DNA from 2 places in the Nonomuraea sp. NPDC001699 genome. Region 2 is predicted to be linked to the other one. Evidence: riboswitches for the same ligand, from Rfam matches in the RefSeq annotation. Region 2 holds a riboswitch; the other holds the start of a gene.
The links. A riboswitch is a leader RNA that binds a small molecule or an ion and turns the genes downstream of it on or off. The one in region 2 is predicted to bind glycine.
Positions count from the first base shown of each region.

Region 1: linked by a shared signal. The riboswitch ahead of gcvP (aminomethyl-transferring glycine dehydrogenase) and the one ahead of gcvT (glycine cleavage system aminomethyltransferase GcvT) in region 2 are both predicted to bind glycine.

Region 1 is NZ_JBSFGF010000007.1:315,422-326,397, reverse strand. It holds gene ACWCSU_RS23255 (hypothetical protein) at 1-746, opposite strand, end outside; gene gcvP (aminomethyl-transferring glycine dehydrogenase) at 873-3,704, opposite strand; glycine riboswitch at 3,759-3,870, opposite strand; glycine riboswitch at 3,871-3,967, opposite strand; gene ACWCSU_RS23245 (MerR family transcriptional regulator) at 4,016-4,636, opposite strand; gene ACWCSU_RS23240 (bifunctional nuclease family protein) at 4,784-5,254, opposite strand; gene ftsR (transcriptional regulator FtsR) at 5,387-6,013, opposite strand; gene ACWCSU_RS23230 (FHA domain-containing protein) at 6,037-6,549, opposite strand; gene ACWCSU_RS23225 (mannose-1-phosphate guanyltransferase) at 6,812-9,316, opposite strand; gene ACWCSU_RS23220 (CDP-alcohol phosphatidyltransferase family protein) at 9,321-9,902, opposite strand; gene ACWCSU_RS23215 (aspartate-alanine antiporter-like transporter) at 10,070-10,976, shown strand, end outside.
Region 2 is NZ_JBSFGF010000001.1:940,143-951,118, reverse strand. It holds gene ACWCSU_RS04580 (glutamine synthetase family protein) at 76-1,419, shown strand; gene ACWCSU_RS04575 (aldehyde dehydrogenase family protein) at 1,428-2,771, shown strand; gene ACWCSU_RS04570 (3-oxoacyl-ACP reductase) at 2,868-3,632, shown strand; gene ACWCSU_RS04565 (gamma-glutamyl-gamma-aminobutyrate hydrolase family protein) at 3,629-4,318, shown strand; gene ACWCSU_RS04560 (M4 family metallopeptidase) at 4,541-6,835, shown strand; gene ACWCSU_RS04555 (M28 family peptidase) at 6,916-8,289, shown strand; glycine riboswitch at 8,503-8,600, shown strand; glycine riboswitch at 8,621-8,720, shown strand; gene gcvT (glycine cleavage system aminomethyltransferase GcvT) at 8,755-9,840, shown strand; gene gcvH (glycine cleavage system protein GcvH) at 9,837-10,226, shown strand; gene ACWCSU_RS04540 (L-serine ammonia-lyase) at 10,286-10,976, shown strand, end outside.

The DNA.
Region 1 (10,976 bases), on a different contig from region 2:
TGTTCGAGGCCGTAGGTCCACACCTGGCCGGCGTCCTCGGTGCGCCCGCGCAGCGGCAGCGTGCGGGCCAGCAGCTCGATGGCCAGCGCTCCCGTCTGGGGGTCGGCCCCGCTCTCGACGGCCTCGGCGAACTCCGCGCAGGCCAGCTCCAGGTGCGCGATGCCGAGCAGCACCCGCAGCCCCGGCAGCTCCCGCGCCGGGGCGAACTCCAGCGCGTCCAGCAGCAGGCCGGCCGCCTCGCCCGGATCGCCGTGCTCCAGCATCGTCTCGGCGAGCTGGCGGGCCGCGTGCGCGGTGGCCTCGGCGTCGCCCACGTCGATGCCCGCGTCGAAGGCGGCGCGCAGCTCCTTGTCGGCCTCCTGCGGGCTGCCGGCCAGCCGGGCCAGCGCGAGGTGGGCCAGCGGCACGTAGGCCGGCGTGCCGACGCCGAGCACGGCCTGCCAGGCGGCCCTGGCCTGGTCGTCGCGGCCCTCACGCTCGAAGCCCTGGGCCAGGTGGCAGGCGGCCTGGGCGGCGTACTCGGGATGGCCGGTGGCCAGCGCGGTGCGGGCCGCGGCGCGGGCGGCGTCGGTGTCGCCGCGTTCGTCGAGCACCACGGCAAGCCCCACGGCCGCCTGGGCCCGGTCGGGGCTGTCGGGGTCGGCGACCAGCTCGGTCAGTATCGCCGCCGCACCGTCGAGGTCGCCGCCCTCGGCCAGGCGGCGGGCGGTGTCGAGAGGCGGGGTCTCCAGCTCTGAGAACGTCAAGAGAGCTCCTTCGGGCGACGGATCGCACCGAGCCTAACGGCTCGTCGCGATCATGTCTGCTCACTTGACGGTGTGGGACTGGGCCGTGCCGGAAGCGGGCCCCCGGGCGGGGACCCGCTTGCGGGATCAGTCCTCGTACGCCTCAAGAGGCGGGCAGGAGCACACCAGGTTGCGGTCGCCGTACGCCTGGTCGATGCGGCGCACCGGCACCCAGTACTTGCCCTCGCGCAGCGAGGCCAGCGGGTAGGCCGCCTCGGTCCGCGAGTACGGGTGCGGCCACTCGTCGGCGGTGACCGACTCGGCCGTGTGCGGCGCGTTGCGCAGCGGGTTGTCGGTCTTGTCGTAGTCGCCGGAGGCCACCTTGGCGATCTCGCCGCGAATGGCGATCATGGCGTCCACGAACCGGTCGAGCTCGTTCAGGTCCTCGCTCTCGGTCGGCTCGATCATCAGCGTGCCGGCCACCGGGAACGACATGGTGGGCGCGTGGAAACCGTAGTCGATCAGGCGCTTGGCCACGTCGTCGACGGTGACGCCGGTCTCCTTGGTGATCTGGCGCAGGTCCACGATGCACTCGTGCGCCACCAGGCCGCCGCGGCCGGTGTAGAGCACCGGGTAGTGCGGGGCCAGCCGCCTGGCCAGGTAGTTGGCCGACAGGATGGCCTGCTCGGTGGCCGCCGTGAGGCCCTCGGCGCCCATCATGCGCACGTACGCCCACGAGATCGGCAGGATGCCCGCCGAGCCGTACGGGGCGGCCGAGACCGGGCCGACCGGGCCGCCGTCGCGCAGCGGGTGGCCGGGCAGGTAGGCCGCCAGGTGGCCGCGGACCGCGACCGGACCGACGCCGGGGCCGCCGCCGCCGTGCGGGATGCAGAACGTCTTGTGCAGGTTGAGGTGGGACACGTCGGCGCCGAACTCGCCGGGCTTGGCCAGGCCGACCAGGGCGTTGAGGTTGGCGCCGTCGACGTAGACCTGGCCGCCGGCCTCGTGCACCTTGGCGCAGACCTCGGTGATCGACTCCTCGTACACGCCGTGCGTGGACGGGTACGTCACCATGATCGCGGCCAGCCGCTCGCGGTGCTTGGCGATCTTGGCGTCGAGGTCGGCCAGGTCGACGTTCCCGTCGCTGTCGCAGGCCACGACCACGACCCGCATGCCCGCCATGACGGCGCTGGCCGCGTTCGTGCCGTGCGCCGAGGACGGGATCAGGCACACGTCGCGCTCGGTGTCGCCGTTGGCCTGGTGGTAGGCGCGGATGGCCAGCAGGCCGGCGAACTCGCCCTGGGAGCCCGCGTTCGGCTGGATGGAGACCGCGTCGTAGCCGGTCACCTCGGCCAGCCAGCCCTCCAGCGTGCCGATGAGCTCCCGGTAGCCCTCGGTCTGGGCCTCCGGCGCGTACGGGTGCACGCCCGCGAACTCCGGCCAGGTGATCGGCTCCATCTCGGTGGTCGCGTTCAGCTTCATCGTGCAGGAGCCGAGCGGGATCATCGAGCGGTCGAGCGCGATGTCCTTGTCCTGGAGCCTGCGCAGGTAGCGCAGCATCGCGGTCTCGGAGCGGTGGCTGTGGAAGACCGGGTGGGTCAGGAAGTCCGACTCGCGCAGCAGGTCGGCCGGCAGCGCGTCGGCCGCCAGGTCCACGTCCGCGTCCGCGCGCTCGACGCCGAAGGCGGCCCACACCTTGACCAGCTCGGCCGCGCCGGTCTTCTCGTCACAGGCGACGGAGACGTGGTCGTCACCGGCCTGCCACAGGTTGACGCCCCGCTCGGCGGCGGCGGCGACCACCTCGGCGGCCCGGCCGGGCACGCGGACGAGCACGGTGTCGAAGAACTCGCCGTGCACGACCTCCAGGCCGGCCTCGCGCAGCCCGCCGGCCAGCGCGACGGCGTGCCGGTGCACCCGCCGGGCGATCCGGCGCAGGCCCTCGGGGCCGTGGTAGACGGCGTACATGCCGGCGATCACGGCCAGCAGGACCTGGGCGGTGCAGATGTTGCTGGTGGCCTTCTCGCGGCGGATGTGCTGCTCGCGGGTCTGCAGGGCCAGCCGGTAGGCGGGGTCGCCGTCGACGTCGACCGACACGCCGACCAGGCGGCCGGGCATCTGCCGCTGCAGGCCCTCGCGTACGGACATGTAGGCCGCGTGCGGCCCGCCGAAGCCGAAGGAGACGCCGAAGCGCTGGGAGGAGCCGACGGCGATGTCGGCGCCCAGCTCGCCGGGGGCGGCCACGAGCGTGAGGGCCAGCAGGTCGGCGGCGGCCACGACGAGCGCGCCCGCCTCGTGCGCCCTGGCGGCCACGTCGCGGAAGTCGCGCAGGCGGCCCGAGGCGCCCGGGTACTGCACCAGCACGCCGAAGCACTCGGGCAGGTCGCCGTCGAGGTCGTGCTCGACCAGCGTGATGCCGAGCGGCTCGGCGCGGGTGGCCAGCACGGCCTTGGTCTGGGGCAGCGTGTCGGCGTCGACGACGAACACGTCGCTCTTGGACCTGCCCGCCCGGCGGGCCAGCGTCATGGCCTCGGCCGCGGCGGTGCTCTCGTCCAGCAGGGAGGCGCCGGCGACGTCGAGGCCGGTCAGGTCGGAGACGACCGTCTGGAAGTTCAGCAGCGCCTCCAGGCGGCCCTGCGAGATCTCCGGCTGGTACGGCGTGTAGGCGGTGTACCAGCCCGGGTTCTCCAGCAGGTTGCGCCGGATGACGGCGGGCGTGACGGTGTCGTAGTAGCCCAGTCCGATCATGGAGGTCAGCACCCGGTTGCGGGAGGCCAGCTCGCGCAGCTCGGCGATGGCCTCGGTCTCGCTCGCGGCGGGCGGGAGCTGGAGCCGGTCCTTGGCCCTGATGGCCTCGGGGACGGCCACGGCCACCAGATCGCCGACGGACTCGAAGCCCACGGCCTCGAGCATGCGCTGCTGCTCGGACTCCGATGGGCCGATGTGCCGGGACGAGAACGGCGGAGCGGACAGGTCGGTCATGGAGGTTGCCTCCTGAGGCGTGGAGACCGGCGCCGGGGCGCGGGCGAGTGCCGGATCTCCCCCTCTGTCAGCGCGACGTCATCGCGACCTGAGAGCTTCACCCCGCCGTGGGGCTTGCACCGTCGGTGAGGTGCGCCTGGCGGACGCACCTGCTTTCCAGAGTTGCCTCGCCCGAGCGGTACGGGATGCCTGAGAGATTCCGGGGAGGGTTGCTCCTTCGGCGCCCCAGGACCGAGGCCCAGGGACTCTCCCGCACGGGGTCGTCAGCCTTACTCTGTCCTAGATTACTACGGTGTGTTCAGCGGTTCAGCTCACCCCGTGCGGCGTGCGCGGCGCCGCTTGGCGAGCTCGTCAGTGGGATGGTCGGCCGGGACGCTGTCCTCGACCGCCGCCCGTTCCCCCGGCAGCTCCGCGAGGGAGCCCTCGACCTCGCGCCAGACCCGGCCGAGCGCGATGCCGAACACGCCCTGCCCGCCCTGGAGGAGATCGATCACCTCGTCGGCCGAGGTGCACTCGTAGACGCTGACTCCGTCGCTCATGAGCGTGATCTGCGCGAGGTCGGCGACCCCGCGGTCACGCAGGTGCTGCACCGCGGTGCGGATCTGCTGCAACGACACGCCCGTGTCGAGCAGCCGCTTGACGACCTTGAGCACCAGGATGTCGCGGAAGCTGTAGAGCCGCTGCGAACCCGAGCCGTGCGCGGCTCTTATCGTGGGCTCCACCAGGCCGGTACGCGCCCAGTAGTCGAGCTGCCTGTAGGTGATGCCGGCCGCCGAGCAGGCCGTGGGCCCGCGGTATCCGATGTCGGCGGGCAGCGTCGTGGGCTGCTCGTCAAAGAGCAGGCCCTGCTCTCCGGCACGCTGCCGCGCGCTCTCGCGCCGCACCGGATCTTCCTGGCCGGCCGTCTTTCCCTCGCCGCTGCTGACCGCCACGCGGACCTCCGGCTTTCTCTCATCCCGCGGCCTGATCTGGGGGTTCGTAAAGGGCGACCACGGGTTTCACTTGCACCGTAGGACCGTGACCATGCTCAGTCAACGATCCGGCTCGGCGCGTCGTGAAGCGTAAATGCACTGAAATACCTACCCCGCCCTGCCGAAGTCCTCGGGAGTGATCGTGTCAAGGAACTCCCTGAACTTCTCCACCTCGTCCTCCTGGTCGTCCGGGATGATCACACCGGCCTCCTGGACCACCTCTTCGCTGGCGAAGATGCGGGCGCCGGTGCGCAGGGCCAGGGCGATCGAGTCGGACGGCCTGGCGCTCACCTCCACGCCGTTGGAGAACACAAGGTCGGCGAAGAAGATACCGTCACGCAGGGCCACGATGTTGACCGCGCGCAGCCCGACGCCGAGCGCGCTCAGCACGTCCCTGAACAGGTCGTGGGTGAGCGGCCGGGGCGGCGGCTCCTCGGCCTGCGCCAGGGCGATCGCGGTCGCCTCGGTCATGCCGATCCAGATCGGAAGGAACCGTTCCCCGTGTGCCTCCTTGAGCAAGACGATCGGCTGATTTGTGGGCATCTCAACTCGAACGCCCACGACCTCCATCTGCAACACGGGCTGCTCCGTATTCGACCGGCCGGTCGCCCGGCACAGCTGTTGACTGGGTCGCTTCTGCTACACGCTTATGCATTTCAACGTAACACCCGGCAGGCCTGGAATGTGCCCCGGCCTTCCAGCTCTGTGCCCTCAGCGGCCCAGGACAGACCTGACCCCGCTGCGCACCAGAGAGGCGTGCAGGTCGAGCAGGAGCTGGGACAGCTCCCTGGCGGCCTCGTCGGCCTCGCCGATGGCTCCGGGGGCGCGCCGCTTGAGTATGGGCGCGACGGTCTGCTCGACCAGGCCGCACTCCCGCTCGGCGGCGGCCTTGACCGCGCGCAGGTGGCGGGCGTGCAGGCCGAAGCGGGCCAGGGCGCCGACGCTGCGCGCGACCTTCAGCGCCTCCTCGTCGTAGCGCCTGGCCACGGGGGCGAGCAGGCCGTAGTCCTCCAGCTCGGCGAGGGTCTCCTCGTCGATGCCGGCGGCCTCCAGCAGCTCGGCCCGGTCGAACCGGATCTCCTGCGTCTGCTGCACCGCGCGCGGAAGGCCGAAGCTCTCCGCCATCCTGTCCTTGATCACCCGCAGCGGCAGGTAGTGGTCACGCTGCTCGGTCAGGATGAACCGCAGTTGCTCGACGTGAAGGTGGGTGAACTTGCGGTAGCCCGAGGGGCTGCGCTCGGGCTCGATGAGCCCCTCACCTTCCAGGAAACGGATCTTGGACACGGTGACGTCGGGGAACTCGCCCTGCAGCAGGGCGAGCACCTCCCCGATGCTCATGTGCGAGCGTGCCGCCTGTGAGCTCATGCGCCGGCGTTGACCCTCATCAGGAAGACGAGGCGGAACTTGCCGATCTGCACCTCGTCTCCGGAGTGCAGGGGGACCTCCTCGATGCGCTCCCGGTTGACGTAGGTGCCGTTGAGGCTGCCGACGTCGCGCACGGAGAACTGGCCGCCGCGGTGGCGGTAGAACTCGACGTGGCGGCGGGAGACGGTGATGTCGTCGAGGAAGATGTCGCTCTCCGGGTGGCGCCCGGTCGTGGTGAGGTCCTTGTCGAGCCGGAACCGGCTCCCCTGGTTGGGCCCCCTGGTCACCGAGAGCAACGCCGTGCCGGGCGGGAGCTGTTCGACCAGCGCCCGTTCGGCCAGGAGCATGTCGCCTGTCTCAGCCTCGTACGCCTCGATTCCCGCGACCGAGATCGTCGATGTGGTGTCCCCGGCGACCTCGGGTCTGGTCAGCGGTGACCCACAGCGGGAACAGAAACGGGCATCCTCGGGGTTGGCGTGCCCGCACTGCGTGCAGTAGACGCTCGGCATCGATCGGCTCGGCCTCCTACCGCGAAGACGCGGCGACGGTGCTGGGGACGCGCCTGCCTTCGCTCTTCAAGTTTGCGAATGCCGCAACTTACGCTGATCAGCGGCAAAGGTCAAGGCGGGGCGCTGGACTGTTGGTTCGGACGCTGACAAAGTTACCGCCGCCCCCACCCCGTGGTCCATGCCGCCGCGCGTTTCTACATTACGATCTTGCGGCACTCCGCGCGCACATCGCGTGCGAAGGGTTTTTCGCTACTCTACGTGATCAGACGGCTGCCTGTTCGACCACGCGGGCCCAGCGTTCGAGCAACGCCTGGGCGCCGTCCATGTCGGGGGCCTCGGCCCACAGGTCGGTGACGGGCTCGGCGGCGGCGGGCAGGATCAGCACCCACGAGCCGTCGTCGCGGGCGACCCGCACGCCGTCGGTGGTGTCCACGCGCCAGCCGCCGGGCTCGGCCTCGGCCGCCTCGATGACCGAGCGCATGACCGCGCCCTTGGCCGCCCACTGGGTGGGGACGCTCCGCCGGAGCAGTTTGACCTCGGGGATCCTGGCGTCGATCTGGCTGAGCGACAGCCGGGTGCGGGCCACCAGCCCCAGCAGGCGCATGAACGCGGCCAGGCCGTCGATGGCCGGGCTGAACTCCGGCACGACGAACCCGCCGCGCCCGTCCGCCGCGAAGATCATGTCGGGGCCCTGGGCGGCGGAGGTCAGGGCGTCCAGGGCGGTCGAGGTCCACTGCACCTGCACGCCGTGGAAGCGGCAGACCTGCTCGGCGACGCGCGTGGTGGTGACCGGCAGGGCCACCCGGCCGCCCCTGCGCTCGGCCGCCACCAGGTCCAGCACGACGAGCAGGGCACGTTCCTCGCTGATGAGCTGGCCGGTCTCGTCCACCAGCGCGATGCGTTCGCCGACCGGGTCGAAGCGCACGCCGAAGGCCGCCCGCGAGGAGCTGACCAGCTCCGACAGGCGTTGCAGGCCGCGGCGGCGCTCGGCCAGCGTCTCGGTGGGCGAGACGTCGTCCAGGCGGGCGTTGACGGTGAGCACCTCGACGCCGGCCCGGCTGAGCAGCGTGGGCATCACCAGGGAGGAGGTGCCGCCGGCGCAGTCGACCACGACCTTCATGTCCTTGACGCCGGTCACGCCGATGGCCCGCATCAGCTCGTGCGTGTAGCCCTCGACGGCCCTGGCCGGGTAGTGCAGCTCGGCGATCTCGCCGGGGAAGGCCCGCCGGTACTCCTGGCGGGAGAAGACGCGCTCCAGCTTGCGCTGGGCGGCCGGGGGCAGGTCGGCGCCGCGGTCGTCCATGATGACGATGTCGGCGCTCTGCGGGTCGCCCGGCGTGGTGCGCAGGGCGATGCCGCCGGCGGCCGACTCGCGGGCGGTGTGGAAGCGGGCCACCGGCAGCGGCGCGGCCTCCAGGTCCAGGACGTTGATCGCGGCGGCGGTCAGCGCGCCGATCACGGCCCGTTTGAGCGCCCTGGCGGCCAGGGAGCAGTCGCGGGAGGTGACGACGTAGGCGCCCTTGCGCAGGGTGGTGGCGTAGGCGCCGGCCAGCCGGACGCACAGCTCGGCGGTGATCTCGACGTTCACCAGGCCGCTGACTCCGCGGGGGCCGAACAGGTTGCGCTGGCCGCGCGACTCCCAGATGACGCTGGTGTTGACGACCGCGCCGGCCTCGATGGTCTTGAACGGGTAGACCTTGACGCCGCTGGAGACGTACGCCTCGGCCTCGATGACGCATTCGTCGCCGATGACGGCGTCCTCCTCGACGCGGGCGCCGCCCATGACGTCGGTGCTCTTGCCGATCACACAGCCGCGCAGGTGGGCGCCGGGGCCGAGGTAGACGTTGTCGTGGACGACCGCGCGGTGCAGGAAGGCGCCCTCACGCACGACCGCGTTGTTGCCGAGCACGGTGAACTCGCGCAGTTCGGCGCCCGCCTCCACCTTGGCGTAGTCGCCGATCAGCAGCGGGCCCTTCAGGACGGCGTCGGGGTCGACCGTGGCGGAGTCGGCCACCCAGACGCCCGGGGAGAGCTCGAAGCCGCCGATGTCGAGGCGGACCCGGCCAGACAGGGCGTCGGCCTGGGCCTTGAGGTAGCTGGCGTGGGTGCCGACGTCCTCCCAGTAGCCGTCGGCGACGTAGCCGTAGATGGGGGCGCCGCGTTCCAGGAGGGCGGGGAAGACGTCTGATGACCAGTCGACCGGTTCGCCGTCGGCCACGGCGTCGAGGACCTCGGGCTCCATGACGTAGATGCCGGTGTTGACGGTGTCGGAGAAGACCTGGCCCCAGGTGGGCTTCTCCAGGAAACGCTGCACGCGCCCGTTCTCGTCGAGGATGATGATCCCGAATTCGAGCGGGTTGGGGACGCGTTTCAGGCCGATGGTGACAAGAGCCGAATTTTCGCGATGAAAACGGATCATGTCGGATAAGTCGATATCCGTGAGGGCGTCGCCGGAGATGACCAGGAAGCGGTCGTCGCGGAGGCGGTCGGCGGCGTTCTTGACGCTGCCCGCGGTGCCCAGGGGCAGGTCCTCGGTGGCGTACTGGAGGTTCATGCCCAGCTCGTCGCCGTCGCCGAAGTAGTTGCGCACGAGGGCGGCCAGGAACTGGAGGGTGACGACCGTCTCGGTGATGCCGTGCCGTTTGAGCAGGCGCAGGACGTGTTCCATGATCGGGCGGTTGACCACGGGAAGCAGGGGCTTGGGCTGGTTGGCGGTCATCGGACGCAGCCGAGTACCCTCCCCGCCCGCCATGACGACCGCCTTCACCCGATCACTCCTTCGTGGTCGCGGTTACGAGTTGGCGCACCTGCACCACGTACAGGATCCCTGCCCACCAATACAGGCCCGTGCCCCACAACGCGAAGGCCCACCCGGCAATTCGCGCTATTTCGGCATACCACCCGGTGTGGGAGGCGAGGAAGAGCAGCGGGAAGGCGTACATGAGGTTGAACATGGCGGCCTTGCCCAGGAAATGCACCTGAAGTGCCTTATAGCCATGTTTGCGTAGTACGGGGAACGAACAGGCGACGAAGAGCTCCCGCGCCACGATGACGGCCACCAGCCACCACGGGATGACCTCCCGCAGCAGCAGCGCCAGGATGGTGGCGAAGACGTACAGCTTGTCGGCGGCCGGATCGATCACCCGGCCGAGCTTGCTGGTCTGGTTGAACGCGCGAGCGATCTTGCCGTCGAGCCAGTCGGTGAACCCGGCCACGATGAGGATGGCGATGGCCCACCCGTCCGCCCGGGGGCCCAGGACCAGCCAGAGGAACACGGGGACGCCCAGGAGGCGCAGGAAGCTCAGCAGGTTGGGAACCGTCCAGATCCGGTCCTCGGCGGAAGTTTCGCTCACGCAGAGACCCTACTGCGTGGAACTCCGGCACAGACGCCCCACCAGCGACCATTCCCCGCGCGCGGGGAGGGCGGGGCGGGAGGAGTGGGCGTTTCGCGGCTTGTGACGGCGGGAAAAGGCTGGGTGATCGATCCCCCCGCGGTGCCGGCCTGGCTTGGGGGGATCGGATGTGGCCCTGGGAGTCCGGCGTGCTGCGGGGCGCGCCGGAGATCGCCTTGTTCCTCTGCCTGGCCCTCGGGTTCGCCCTGGGCCGGATCAGGTTCCGCGGGGTGGCGTTCGGAGGCGTGGCCGGGACGCTGGCCGCGGCGCTGGCCGTCGGGCTGCTGACCGGCGGCGTCACGGTCCACCAGCAGGTGCGCGTGATCGCCTTCGCGATCTTCGCCTTCACCCTCGGCTACACCCTCGGGCCCGCCTTCTTCGCGGCGTTCGCCGGGCGCAACCTGCGGTACCTGTGGTTCACGGTCGCCGAGGTCGTGGGGGCGCTGGCGGTCACGGCGCTCGTGGCCGACGCGTTCGGGCTGGATCCGGGCACCACGGCCGGGCTGATCGCGGGGGCGGCGGCCGGGCCGGTGGCGCTGGGGACGTCGGCCGACGCCCTGCAGGCCGCCGGGGTCGCGCAGGGCGCGCTCGGGCCCGCGTACGTCCTGTCCTATCTCTTCGCCCTGGTCACGATCGCGCTGCTGACCGGCCGGGCCGCGCCTGCGGTGCTGCGGTTCGACCCCGGCGAGGAGGCCGCGGCGCTGTGGCGGCGGCTGGACGGCGCGGAGGAGACGCCGCCGCCGGCGGTGCTGGGCAAGGCCCACCAGGTCACCACCGGCGAGGGCAGGACGGTCGGGCAGGCGGAGATCGCGATGGGCACCCGCGTCTCGGTGGAGCGGCTGCGCAGGAACGGCCGGCCGATCCCGTTCGGCCCGGACACGCTGCTGCAGCGGGACGACGAGGTCGTGGTCGTGGGCGTGCGGCAGGACGTCGTCAACGCGGGCGCGGTGGTCGGGCCCGAGGTGCCCGGCGGGCGGGAGCTCGACCTGGATCTGGAGGTGGCCGACGTGACGCTCGCGGGCCGGCCGCCGGCGA
Region 2 (10,976 bases):
AGCCCAATCAACGGGAAAGCGCTTCAGACGAGATCGGAGCGACCTAGGGTGAGCGAACCAGCGGGCAACGGATTCCTGTCCGTCGAGGAACTGCGGGGCGAGGCCGCGATCGGGCGGATCGACACGGTGCTGCTCGCCATCGCCGACATGCAGGGCAGGTTGCAGGGCAAACGGCTCTCCGCCCGCTACTTCCTGGACGAGGTGCTGCACCACGGCTCCGAGGGATGCAACTACCTGCTCGCGGTCGACGTGGACATGAACACCGTCTCGGGCTACGACATGTCCTCCTGGGACCGGGGCTACGGCGACTTCGCGATGAAACCCGACCTGTCCACCCTGCGCCGGGTCCCCTGGCAGGACGGCACCGCCCTGGTCATGGCCGACCTGGCCTGGGAGGAGGGCGGCGAGGTCACCGCCTCACCGCGCCAGATCCTGCGCCGCCAGCTCGCCCGCCTGGCCGACCGGGGGCTGGCCGCGTACGTGGGCACCGAGCTGGAGTTCGTCGTCTACGACGACAGCTACGAGGAGGCCTGGCGGCGCGCCTACCGCGACCTGACCCCCGCCAACCTCTACAACGTCGACTACTCCCTCCTCGGCACCGCCCGCGTCGAGCCGCTGCTCCGGCGCATCAGGCGCGACATGGAGGGCGCCGGCATGTACGTCGAGTCGGCCAAGGGCGAGTGCAACCTGGGCCAGCACGAGATCGCCTTCCGCTTCGACGAGGCGCTGCGCACCTGCGACAACCACTCGATCTACAAGAACGGCGCCAAGGAGATCGCCGCCCAGGAGGGCCGTTCGATCACCTTCATGGCCAAGCCGAACCAGCGCGAGGGCAACTCCTGCCACATCCACATCTCGCTGCGCGGCCCCGACGGCGACCCCGCGATGGCGGGCGAGGGGCCGTACGGGCTCTCGCCGCTCGGCGCGCGGTTCATCGCCGGGCAGCTCGCCCACCTGCGCGAACTCACCCTGCTGTACGCGCCCAACGTCAACTCCTACAAGCGTTACGTGCCGGGCAGCTTCGCGCCGACCGCCGTCAAGTGGGGCGTCGACAACCGCACCTGCTCCCTGCGGCTGGTGGGCCACGGCCCGTCGCTGCGGGTGGAGAACCGGGTGCCGGGCGGGGACGTCAACCCGTACCTGGCGGTGGCGGCGCTGATCGCGGCCGGGCTGGACGGCATCGACCGGGAGCTCACGCTGGAGGACGCCTTCGAGGGCAACGCCTACGACTCCGGCGCCGAGACCGTGCCGCACACGCTGCGGGACGCGCTCGCGCTGTTCGAGGGGTCGAAGCTGGCCAGGGAGTCGTTCGGCGACGACGTGGTCGAGCACTACGCGAACAACGCGCGCGTGGAGCTGGCCGCCTTCGACGCGGCGGTGACGGACTGGGAGCTGTTCCGTGGTTTCGAGCGAATGTGACGGCAGGCATGAGGATCGTTAATCCGGCGACGGAAGAAGTCGTCGCCGAGGTCGAGATGGCCGACGCGGCCGAGGTCGACCGGGCGGTGGAGCGGGCCGCGAAGGCGTACCGGAGCTGGCGGGAGGTGGCGCCGGGCGACCGGGCGCGGTTGCTGCGCCGCTTCGCCGACCTGGTGGACGCCCACGGCGAGGAGCTGGCCCGGCTGGAGCTGGACAACGCCGGGCACCCGATCGGCAACGCGCGCTGGGCGGCCGGGGCCGTCCGCGACGTGCTGCACTTCTACGCCGCCGCCCCCGAGCGCAACCACGGCAAGCAGATCCCCGTGCCCGGCGGCGTGGACATCACCTTCCAGGAGCCGCTGGGCGTGGTGGGCGTGATCGTGCCGTGGAACTTCCCGATGCTGATCATGTCGTGGGGCGTCGCCCCGGCGCTGGCGGCGGGCAACACGGTGATCGTCAAGCCGGCGGAGTGGACCCCGCTCACGGCGCTGAGGCTGGCCGAGCTGGCCCTGGCGGCGGGCCTGCCCGAGGGGGTGCTCCAGGTGCTGCCCGGCGAGGGAGAGGTCGCCGGGGCGCGGCTGGTCGAGCATCCCGGCGTGGCCAAGATCGTGTTCACCGGGTCGACCGAGGTGGGCAAGGAGATCGCCGCGAAGGCGGCGGCGCAGGTCAAGCGGGTGACGCTGGAACTGGGCGGCAAGTCCGCAAATATCGTCTTTGCTGACTCGGATCTCGAAAAAGCGGCAAAAACTGCTCCTTATGCGGTCTTCGACAACTCCGGCCAGGACTGCTGCGCCCGCTCGCGCATCCTCGTCCAGGCCGAGGTGTACGACGAGTTCCTGGAACGCCTGTCGGCGGCGGTGCGCGGCGTCAAGGTCGGCGACCCGCTCGACGAGTCCACCGAGATGGGCCCGCTGATCAGCGCCGATCACCTGGAACGGGTCCGGGGCTTCGTCGAGGGCACGCCCTACCTCCAGGGCGACTGCCCGCGGGGCAAGGGCTACTGGTTCCCGCCGACCGTGCTGACCTCGAAGGTCACCGACCGCGCCTTCACCGAGGAGATCTTCGGCCCGGTCGTGTCGGTGGTGCCGTTCGCCGACGAGGCCGAGGCCGTGCGCATCGCCAACGACACCCCGTACGGGCTGAGCGGGTCCATCTGGACGCGCGACGTCGGGCGGGCGCTGCGGGTGGCCCGCGCGGTCGAGTCGGGTGCCCTGTCGGTGAACTCGCACTCCTCCGTGCGCTACTGGACCCCGTTCGGCGGCTTCAAGCAGTCCGGACTCGGCCGCGAGCTCGGCCCGGACGCCCTGACGGCCTTCACCGAGACCAAGAACGTCTTCATCTCATGGGAGTGAACCTGACGCAGTGAGCGGAGTGAAGGGCTGAGGAACGAAGCACTTCGCGAAGCGAATGAGGAAGGTGAACGACCAATCGGACAGGAAGTGAACACAGTGCAGCGATTGCAGGACCGGGTGGCCGTCATCACCGGGGCGGGCAGTGGCATCGGGCTGGCCACGGCGCGCAGGTTCGCGCAGGAGGGCGCGAAGGTCGTCTGCGTCGACATCGACGAGGACGCGGGCGCCAAGGCGGCCGGCGAGGTCGGCGGCCTCTTCGTCAAGGCCGACGTGACCAGCGAGGACGACGTCGTCCGGATGTTCGCCACGGCCCACGAGACCTACGGCAGCGTGGACATCGCCTTCAACAACGCCGGCATCTCGCCGCCCGACGACGACTCGATCCTGGAGACCGGCCTCGACGCCTGGCGCCGCGTCCAGGAGGTCAACCTGACCAGCGTCTACCTGTGCTGCAAGCACGCCATCCCGTACATGCGGCGGCAGGGCAAGGGCTCGATCATCAACACCGCGTCGTTCGTGGCGGTGATGGGGTCGGCCACGTCGCAGATCTCGTACACGGCCTCCAAGGGCGGCGTGCTGGCGATGTCGCGCGAGCTGGGCGTGCAGTTCGCCCGCGAGGGCATCCGGGTCAACGCGCTGTGCCCGGGGCCGGTGAACACGCCGCTGCTGCAGGAGCTGTTCGCCAAGGACCCCGAGCGGGCCCAGCGGCGGCTGGTGCACGTCCCCGTGGGCCGCTTCGCCGAGGCGTCGGAGATCGCCGCCGCCGTGGCGTTCCTGGCCAGCGACGACGCCTCCTTCATCACGGGGGCCGAGTTCCTGGTGGACGGCGGCATCTCCGGCGCGTACGTGACGCCGCTGTGACCCGTCCGGTCATCGGGATCACGACGTACGTGGAGCCCGCCCGGTTCACCGTGTGGGACCTGCCCGTCGCGCTCCTGCCGTACATGTACGTCGAGAAGGTCGTCCAGGCCGGCGGACAGCCCGTGCTGCTGCCGCCGGCCGGCGACCCCGCCCAGGTCGTGGGCCGGCTCGACGGTCTCGTCCTGGCCGGCGGCGGCGACGTGGACCCCGCCAGGTACGGCCGGGCCCCGCACGAGCGCACCGGCTACGTCCGGGAGTTCCGGGACGAGGCCGAGTTCGCCCTCCTGTCGGCGGCCCTGGAGGCGGGGCTGCCGTTCCTGGGCATCTGCCGGGGCCTCCAGGTGCTCAACGTGCTGCTCGGCGGCACCCTGCACCAGCACCTGCCCGACGTGACCGGGCACACCGGCCACGCCCCCACGCCCGGGGAATTCGGCCACCTGCCGGTCACGCCCGTCCCCGGCAGCCGCCTGGCCGAGGCGCTCGGCACGGACCCGGTGACGGTCCCGCACTACCACCACCAGGCCGTCGACGATCTCGCCCCCGGGCTCACGGTCACCGCCACGGCCGGCGACGGGACGATCGAGGCGGTGGAGCTCGGCTCCGAGGGGTTCGCGGTGGCGGTCCAGTGGCATCCGGAGGCGGGCGACGGCCTGGCGCTCTTCGAGGCGTTCACGGCGGCCTGCTGAGCCCCTTACTGGAAAGCTTCTTTACCTTTTCTGCGGCCTGAAACGGCACGAAATCCCAGCTCAGGGGGCCATATCACCGTGTTATAGGAAATTTGTTGGGTACCGGGCCGCGCCATCCCGGTGTCACCCTGTGTTCATCCCCAGCCGGCCGGGGCTCTTCCACTCCACACCCCCCTGAGGAGCCAGAGAGTGAACCCCAAACTCAGGTTGGGGGCTGCCGCAATGCTCGCGCTAGCCCTGACCACCAGCTCGCTGGTGGGCGCCACGAGCGCCACAGCCCAAGCGTCGCAGGTGGCCGATCCTCCCACCGCCGACGACCGCAGGAACGCGATCGCCACCGCACACAACGCGATCCAGGCCGACTCGGCGGCATTGCTGGCATCCGAGCAGGACACGTTCACGCTGACGTCGACCGTCGAAGGCGTCCGCGGTCTGCAGTACCTGACCTACGCCCGTAAGCACGCGGGCCTGCCCGTGTACGGCGGCGAAGTGGTCGTCACCACGGACGCGTCCGGCGCGGTGGTCGACACGGTCACCACCGGACAGCGCACGAAGATCGGGATCGGCACGAAGGCGAAGGTGACCGCCGCCCAGGCCGCGGTGACGGCCAGGGCCAAGGTGGCCAGGGTCGAGACCGTCGCCACGCCCGTGCTGTCCGTCCACGCCACCACGACGACCCCGCGCCTGGCCTGGGAGGTCCTGGTCACCGGCGCCAACGCCACCGGCCACGAGAGCAAGCTCCACGTCTACGTGGACGCCCTCACCGGCAAGGTCATCGACGAGTGGGACGAGGTGCGCGACGGCACCGGCAACAGCTACTACGTCGGCACCGTGACCATCGACACCAGCCCCTCGTACACGATGCGCGACCCCCGCAGGAGCGGCGTGGCGTGCGGCGGCCAGAACGGCTCGCCGTACACGAAGACCACCGACACCTGGGGCAACGGCTCGGGCACGAACCTGGAGACCGCCTGCGTCGACGCCCTGTACGCCGCGCAGCGCGAATGGGACATGCTGAGCGCCTGGCTCGGCCGCAACGGCATCAACGGCCAGGGCGGCGGTTACCCGGCCCGCGTCGGCCTGGCCGACGTCAACGCCTACTGGAACGGCCAGTACGGCTCCTTCGGCCACAACTCCGCCAACTCCCAGCAGCTCACGTCGATGGACGTCGTCGGCCACGAGTTCGGCCACGGCATCTTCCAGTTCACCAGCGGCGGCTCCGGCAGCGGCAACGAGACCGGCGGCATGAACGAGTCCACCGGCGACATCTTCGGCGCGCTGACCGAGGCGTACGCCAACAACCCGAACGACCCGCCGGACTACCTGGTCGGCGAGGAGGTCAACCTCTCCGGGTCCGGGCCGATCCGCAACATGTACAACCCGTCGGCCCTGAGCCACCCCAACTGCTACAGCACCTCCATCCCGAACACCGAGGTGCACGCGGCGGCCGGCCCGCAGAACCACTGGTTCTACCTCGTGGCCGAGGGCACCAACCCCTCGGGCAAGCCCGCGAGCACCCGCTGCGACAACGGCGCCGCGATCACCGGCATCGGCATCCGCAAGGCCGGTGAGGTGTTCATGTCCGCGCTGAACAACAAGACCCAGCCGTGGACGCACGCCAAGGCCAGGGTCGCCACCCTCCAGGCCGCCAAGACCCTGTACCCGGGCAGCTGCACCGAGTTCAACGTGGTCAAGAACGCCTGGGACGGCGTCAGCGTCCGGGCCCAGTCCGGCGAGCCGACCTGCACCCAGGGCAGCAACGACTTCTCGGTCAACCTGAACCCGGCCTCCGGCAGCGTCACTCCGGGCCAGAGCACCACGACCACGGTCAGCACCACCGTGACCGGCGGCTCGGCGCAGTCGATCACCCTGCGGACCGGCACCCTGCCGGCCGGCGTGACCGCCTCGTTCAGCCCGGCCACGATCACCGCCGGTCAGAGCTCCACGCTGACGATCAGCACCTCGGCGAGCAGCCCGCAGGGCAGCCACTCCATCGCGATCACGGCCGACGGCACCGACGTCGACCGGCAGGCCACCTACAACCTGCAGATCGGGCAGAGCTCGCCGAACGACTACTCCTTCGGCGTGACCCCGTCGTCGGCCTCGGTCCAGGCCGGTCAGTCGGCCACCGCCACGGTCAGCACGCAGGTCACCGCCGGTCAGGCGCAGAGCATCGCCCTGTCGGCGAGCAACGTGCCCTCGGGCGTGACGGTCAGCTTCAGCCCGTCCACGATCACCGCCGGGCAGTCGTCCACGGTGACGTTCGCGACCACGAGCGGTGTGACGCCCAGCACGTACACGATCAGCCTGAACGCCGACGGCGCGAGCGCCGACCACTCGGCCTCCTTCAGCCTGACGGTGGGCGGCGGCCAGGGCACCACGTGGCAGACCTACACGGCCTACACGGCCGGGCAGACCGTCACCTACCAGGGCGTCAGCTACCGCTGCCTCCAGGCGCACACCAGCCTGCCGGGCTGGGAGCCGCCCAACACCCCTGCCCTCTGGCAGCCGGTCTAAGTCGCACGACCTGGGCGGCCACGCCGGGGTGGCCGCCCAGCCCCCTTGAGCCCCTTCAGGAGCCACAGATCGTGAACGCCATGCTCAGGTTGGGCGCCGCGGCCACCGCCGCGCTGGCCCTGACCCTCACCTCGCCGGCCGGACCGGCCGGCGCCGCCGCCGACCCCCCGCCTGACATCCCCGTCTCGAACGTCACGGCGCATCTGAGCCAGTTGCAGTCCATCGCCACGAGCAACGGCGGCAACCGCGCCTCGGGCAGGCCGGGCTTCACCGCCTCGATCAACTACATCAAGGGCAAGCTCGACGCGGCCGGGTTCACCACCCGGGTGCAGAGCTTCAGCGGCGGCAGCAATCTGATCGCCGACTGGCCGGGCGGCCCGGCCAACCAGACCGTGATGCTCGGCGCCCACCTCGACAGCGTCGCGGCCGGCCCCGGGATCAACGACAACGGTTCCGGCTCGGCCGCGCTCCTGGAGAACGCCCTCACCCTCGCCGCCCGCAGGCCCACGCTCACCAAGCACGTGCGGTTCGGCTGGTGGGGCGCCGAAGAGGCGGGCATGGTCGGGTCCAGGTACTACGTGCAGAACGGCGGCGCGAGCGGCGTCGAGGTGTACCTGAACTTCGACATGATCGCCTCGACCAACGCCGGTTACTTCGTCTACGACGACGACGCGGCGATCCAGCGGACCTTCAACGACTACTTCGCCACCATCGGCCTGCAGACCGAGGGTGACAGGGAAGGCGACGGCCGCAGCGACCACGCCTCCTTCAAGAGCGCCGGTGTCCGGGTCGGCGGCCTGGCCACGGGGGCCGGGGCGGTCAAGAGCTCGGCTCAGGCCGCCAAGTGGGGCGGCTCGGCCGGGCAGGCGTTCGACCGCTGCTACCACAGCGCGTGCGACAGCTACCCGAGCGCCATCAACACCACGGCGCTCGACCGCAACTCCGACGCCATCGCGTACGCCATATGGAAGCTCGCCGTGGGCACCAGCACGCCCACGGAGAACGACTACTCGATCTCGGTGACCCCGTCGTCGGCATCGGTCCAGGCCGGTCAGTCGGCTACCGCGGCGGTCAGTACCCAGGTCACGTCCGGCCAGGCGCAGAGCGTCGCGCTCTCCGCCGGGAATGTGCCGAGCGGGGTCACCGTCTCCTTCAGCCCGTCCACGATCCAGGCGGGCCAGTCGTCCACCGTCACGGTCGCCACCACCGGCGGCGCCGCGGCGGGGACGTACACCATAGGGATCAACGGCGACGGGGCGACGGCGGACCACTCCGCCTCCTTCACCCTGACCGTCGGAGGGGACGGCCAGGGCACCACCTGGACGGCTTACAAGTCGTACACGGCCGGAGACGTCGTCACTTACCAGGGGGTCAGCTACCGCTGCCTCCAGGCGCACACCAGCCTGCCGGGCTGGGAGCCGCCGAACGTGCCCGCCCTCTGGGCGCGCGCCTGATCCCCACGCGGGCCGGTTCGCGCCGGCCCGCGTCCAGGCTGCCGCGTGCGAGCTGACCTGCCATGACCGGCTCGCGCGCGGCCACCAACGCGGCCGCGGCCCCGCCTCTCCGGGGCCGCGGCCGCTTTTCGCTGCGTGCGGTGTGCCGGCGAGATCCAGGGGCGAAGCGCGACAACACCCCCATGTCGGCACTAGGCTGACGGACATCACCGGCGAAACCGTGCGGGAGAGCACTCTGACATCCGGTCAGGGTCCCTGAAGGAGCAAGCCCTCCCCGCGAACCTCTCAAGGCAAAGGACCGCGCGGCAGCCCTGTAAGGCGTTCTTACGGGGAGGTGACCTCTGGAAAGCAGGCCCTGGGGGCCTCGCCGAAGGTGAAAGTCCGGTAAAACTCGGGCGAAGCTCTCAGGCATCCATGACAGAGGGGGAGGATGCTGGCATCCAATCCTGTCCTGAGGTGCGACAAATGTCCCGACCTACGCCGCTACGAGACGTCCACGAGGCCCTAGGCGCCACGCTGACCGACTTCGCCGGGTGGCTCATGCCGCTCCGGTACGGCAGCGAGTCGGCGGAGCACAAAGCCGTACGCGAGGCGGCCGGGCTGTTCGACCTCTCGCACATGGGCGAGATCTTCCTGACCGGGCCGCAGGCCGCAGACGCCCTCGACTACGCGCTGGTCGGCCACCTGTCGGCGCTCGCGCGCGGCCGGGCCAGGTACACGATGATCGTGGACGAGCGCGGCGGGGTGCTCGACGACCTGATCGTCTACCGGCTGGCGGACGAGGAGTTCATGGTGGTGGCCAACGCCTCGAACTCCGACAAGGTCCTAGAAGAGCTGAAAAATCGTACGAAGTCGTATGACGCGGTGGTCGATGACCGCTCCCAGCAGTACGCCCTCATCGCCATCCAGGGCCCGAGGGCCCAGGAGATCCTGGCCACGCTCACCGACGCCGACCTCGACGGCCTCAAGTACTACGCGGGCCTGCCCGGCCAGGTCGACGGCCGCCAGGCGCTCATCGCCCGTACCGGCTACACCGGCGAGGACGGCTTCGAGCTGTTCGTCGCCAACCAGGACGCCGTGCCGCTATGGCGCGCCCTGGAGGCGGCCGGCGAGCCGCACGGGCTCAAGGCCGCCGGTCTGTCCAGCCGCGACACCCTCAGGCTGGAGGCCGGCATGCCGCTCTACGGCAACGAGCTGAGCTCCGACCTGACCCCGTTCGACGCGGGGCTGGGCAGAGTGGTGAAATTCGACAAGCCCGGTGACTTCGTCGGCCGGGCGGCGCTGGAGGCGGTCAAGGACGACCAGCCCCGCCGCCGCCTCGTCGGCCTGGTCGCCCAGGGCCGCCGGGTGCCGCGTCACGGTTACCCGGTCACCCGCGACGGCGCCGTCGTCGGCGAGGTCACCAGCGGTGCGCCCTCCCAGACCCTGGGGAAGCCCATCGCGATGGCCTACGTGGACGCCGGGGTCGACACAGGTCTGGCCGTGGACATCCGGGGCAGCCAAGAACCTATGGACCTGGTCGAGCTGCCCTTCTACAGGAGGAACAAGTGAGCAACATCCCTGACGACCTGAACTACACCAAGGAGCACGAGTGGGTGTCGGGCGTGGACGACGGCATCACCGTGACCGTCGGCATCACGGCCTTCGCCGCCGAGGCTCTTGGTGACGTCGTCTTCGTGCAGCTCCCCGAGGTCGGTTCGACCGTCGAGACGGGTGACTCGGTCGGCGAGGTCGAGTCCACCAAGTCGGTGAGCGAGATCTACTCGCCCGTCGGCGGCGAGATCGTCGAGGTGAACCAGGCCGTGGTCGACGACCCGTCCCTGGCCAACAGCGACCCGTACGGCGACGGCTGGATGTTCCGCGTGCGCATGGAAGGCGACGCGGAGGACCTGCTGTCCGCCGAGGAGTACACCGCGCTCACCTCAGGCGAGTCCTGACACCAACGCCGGGGCCCGCGGCGGGCCCCGGCACTTCCTGAACTGAAGGGCGCCCATCAATGGCGATCAGCGTCTTCGACCTCTTCAAGATCGGCATCGGACCGTCCAGCTCCCACACCGGCGGCCCGATGGCCGCCGCGCACAAGTTCGCCCGTGGTCTGCACGACGACGGCCTGCTCCCCCGCGTGGCCCGCGTCGAGGTCATCCTGTACGGCTCGCTCGGCCTGACCGGCAAGGGCCACGGCAGCGACAAGGCGGTGCTGCTGGGCCTGTCCGGCGAGAAGCCCGAGCTGGTCGACGTCGACTCCATCGACGCCCGCCTGGCCGAGATGCGCGCCTCGGGCACGGTCACGCTGTTCGGCACCCGTGAGATCCCCTTCGTCGTGGGCCAGGACCTCGTCTTCGAACGCAAGATCTCCCTGCCCGAGCACCCCAACGGCATGCGCTTCACCGCCCGCGACGAGCACGGCGAGACCCTGCGCGAGAAGGTCTACTTCTCCGTCGGCGGCGGCTTCGTCGTGGACGAGAAGGCCACGGGCGCCGACCGCATCAAGCCCGACGACACCGTCCTGCCCTACCCGTTCGCCTCGGGCGAGGAGCTGCTCAAGCACTGCTCGAACACCGGCCTGTCGATCTCCGCGCTGATGCTGGAGAACGAGAAGGCGTTCGGGCGCACCGAGGAGGAGATCCGCTCGGGCATCCTCGACCTCTGGCGTGTGATGTCGGAGTGCGTGCGGCGCGGCATCACCA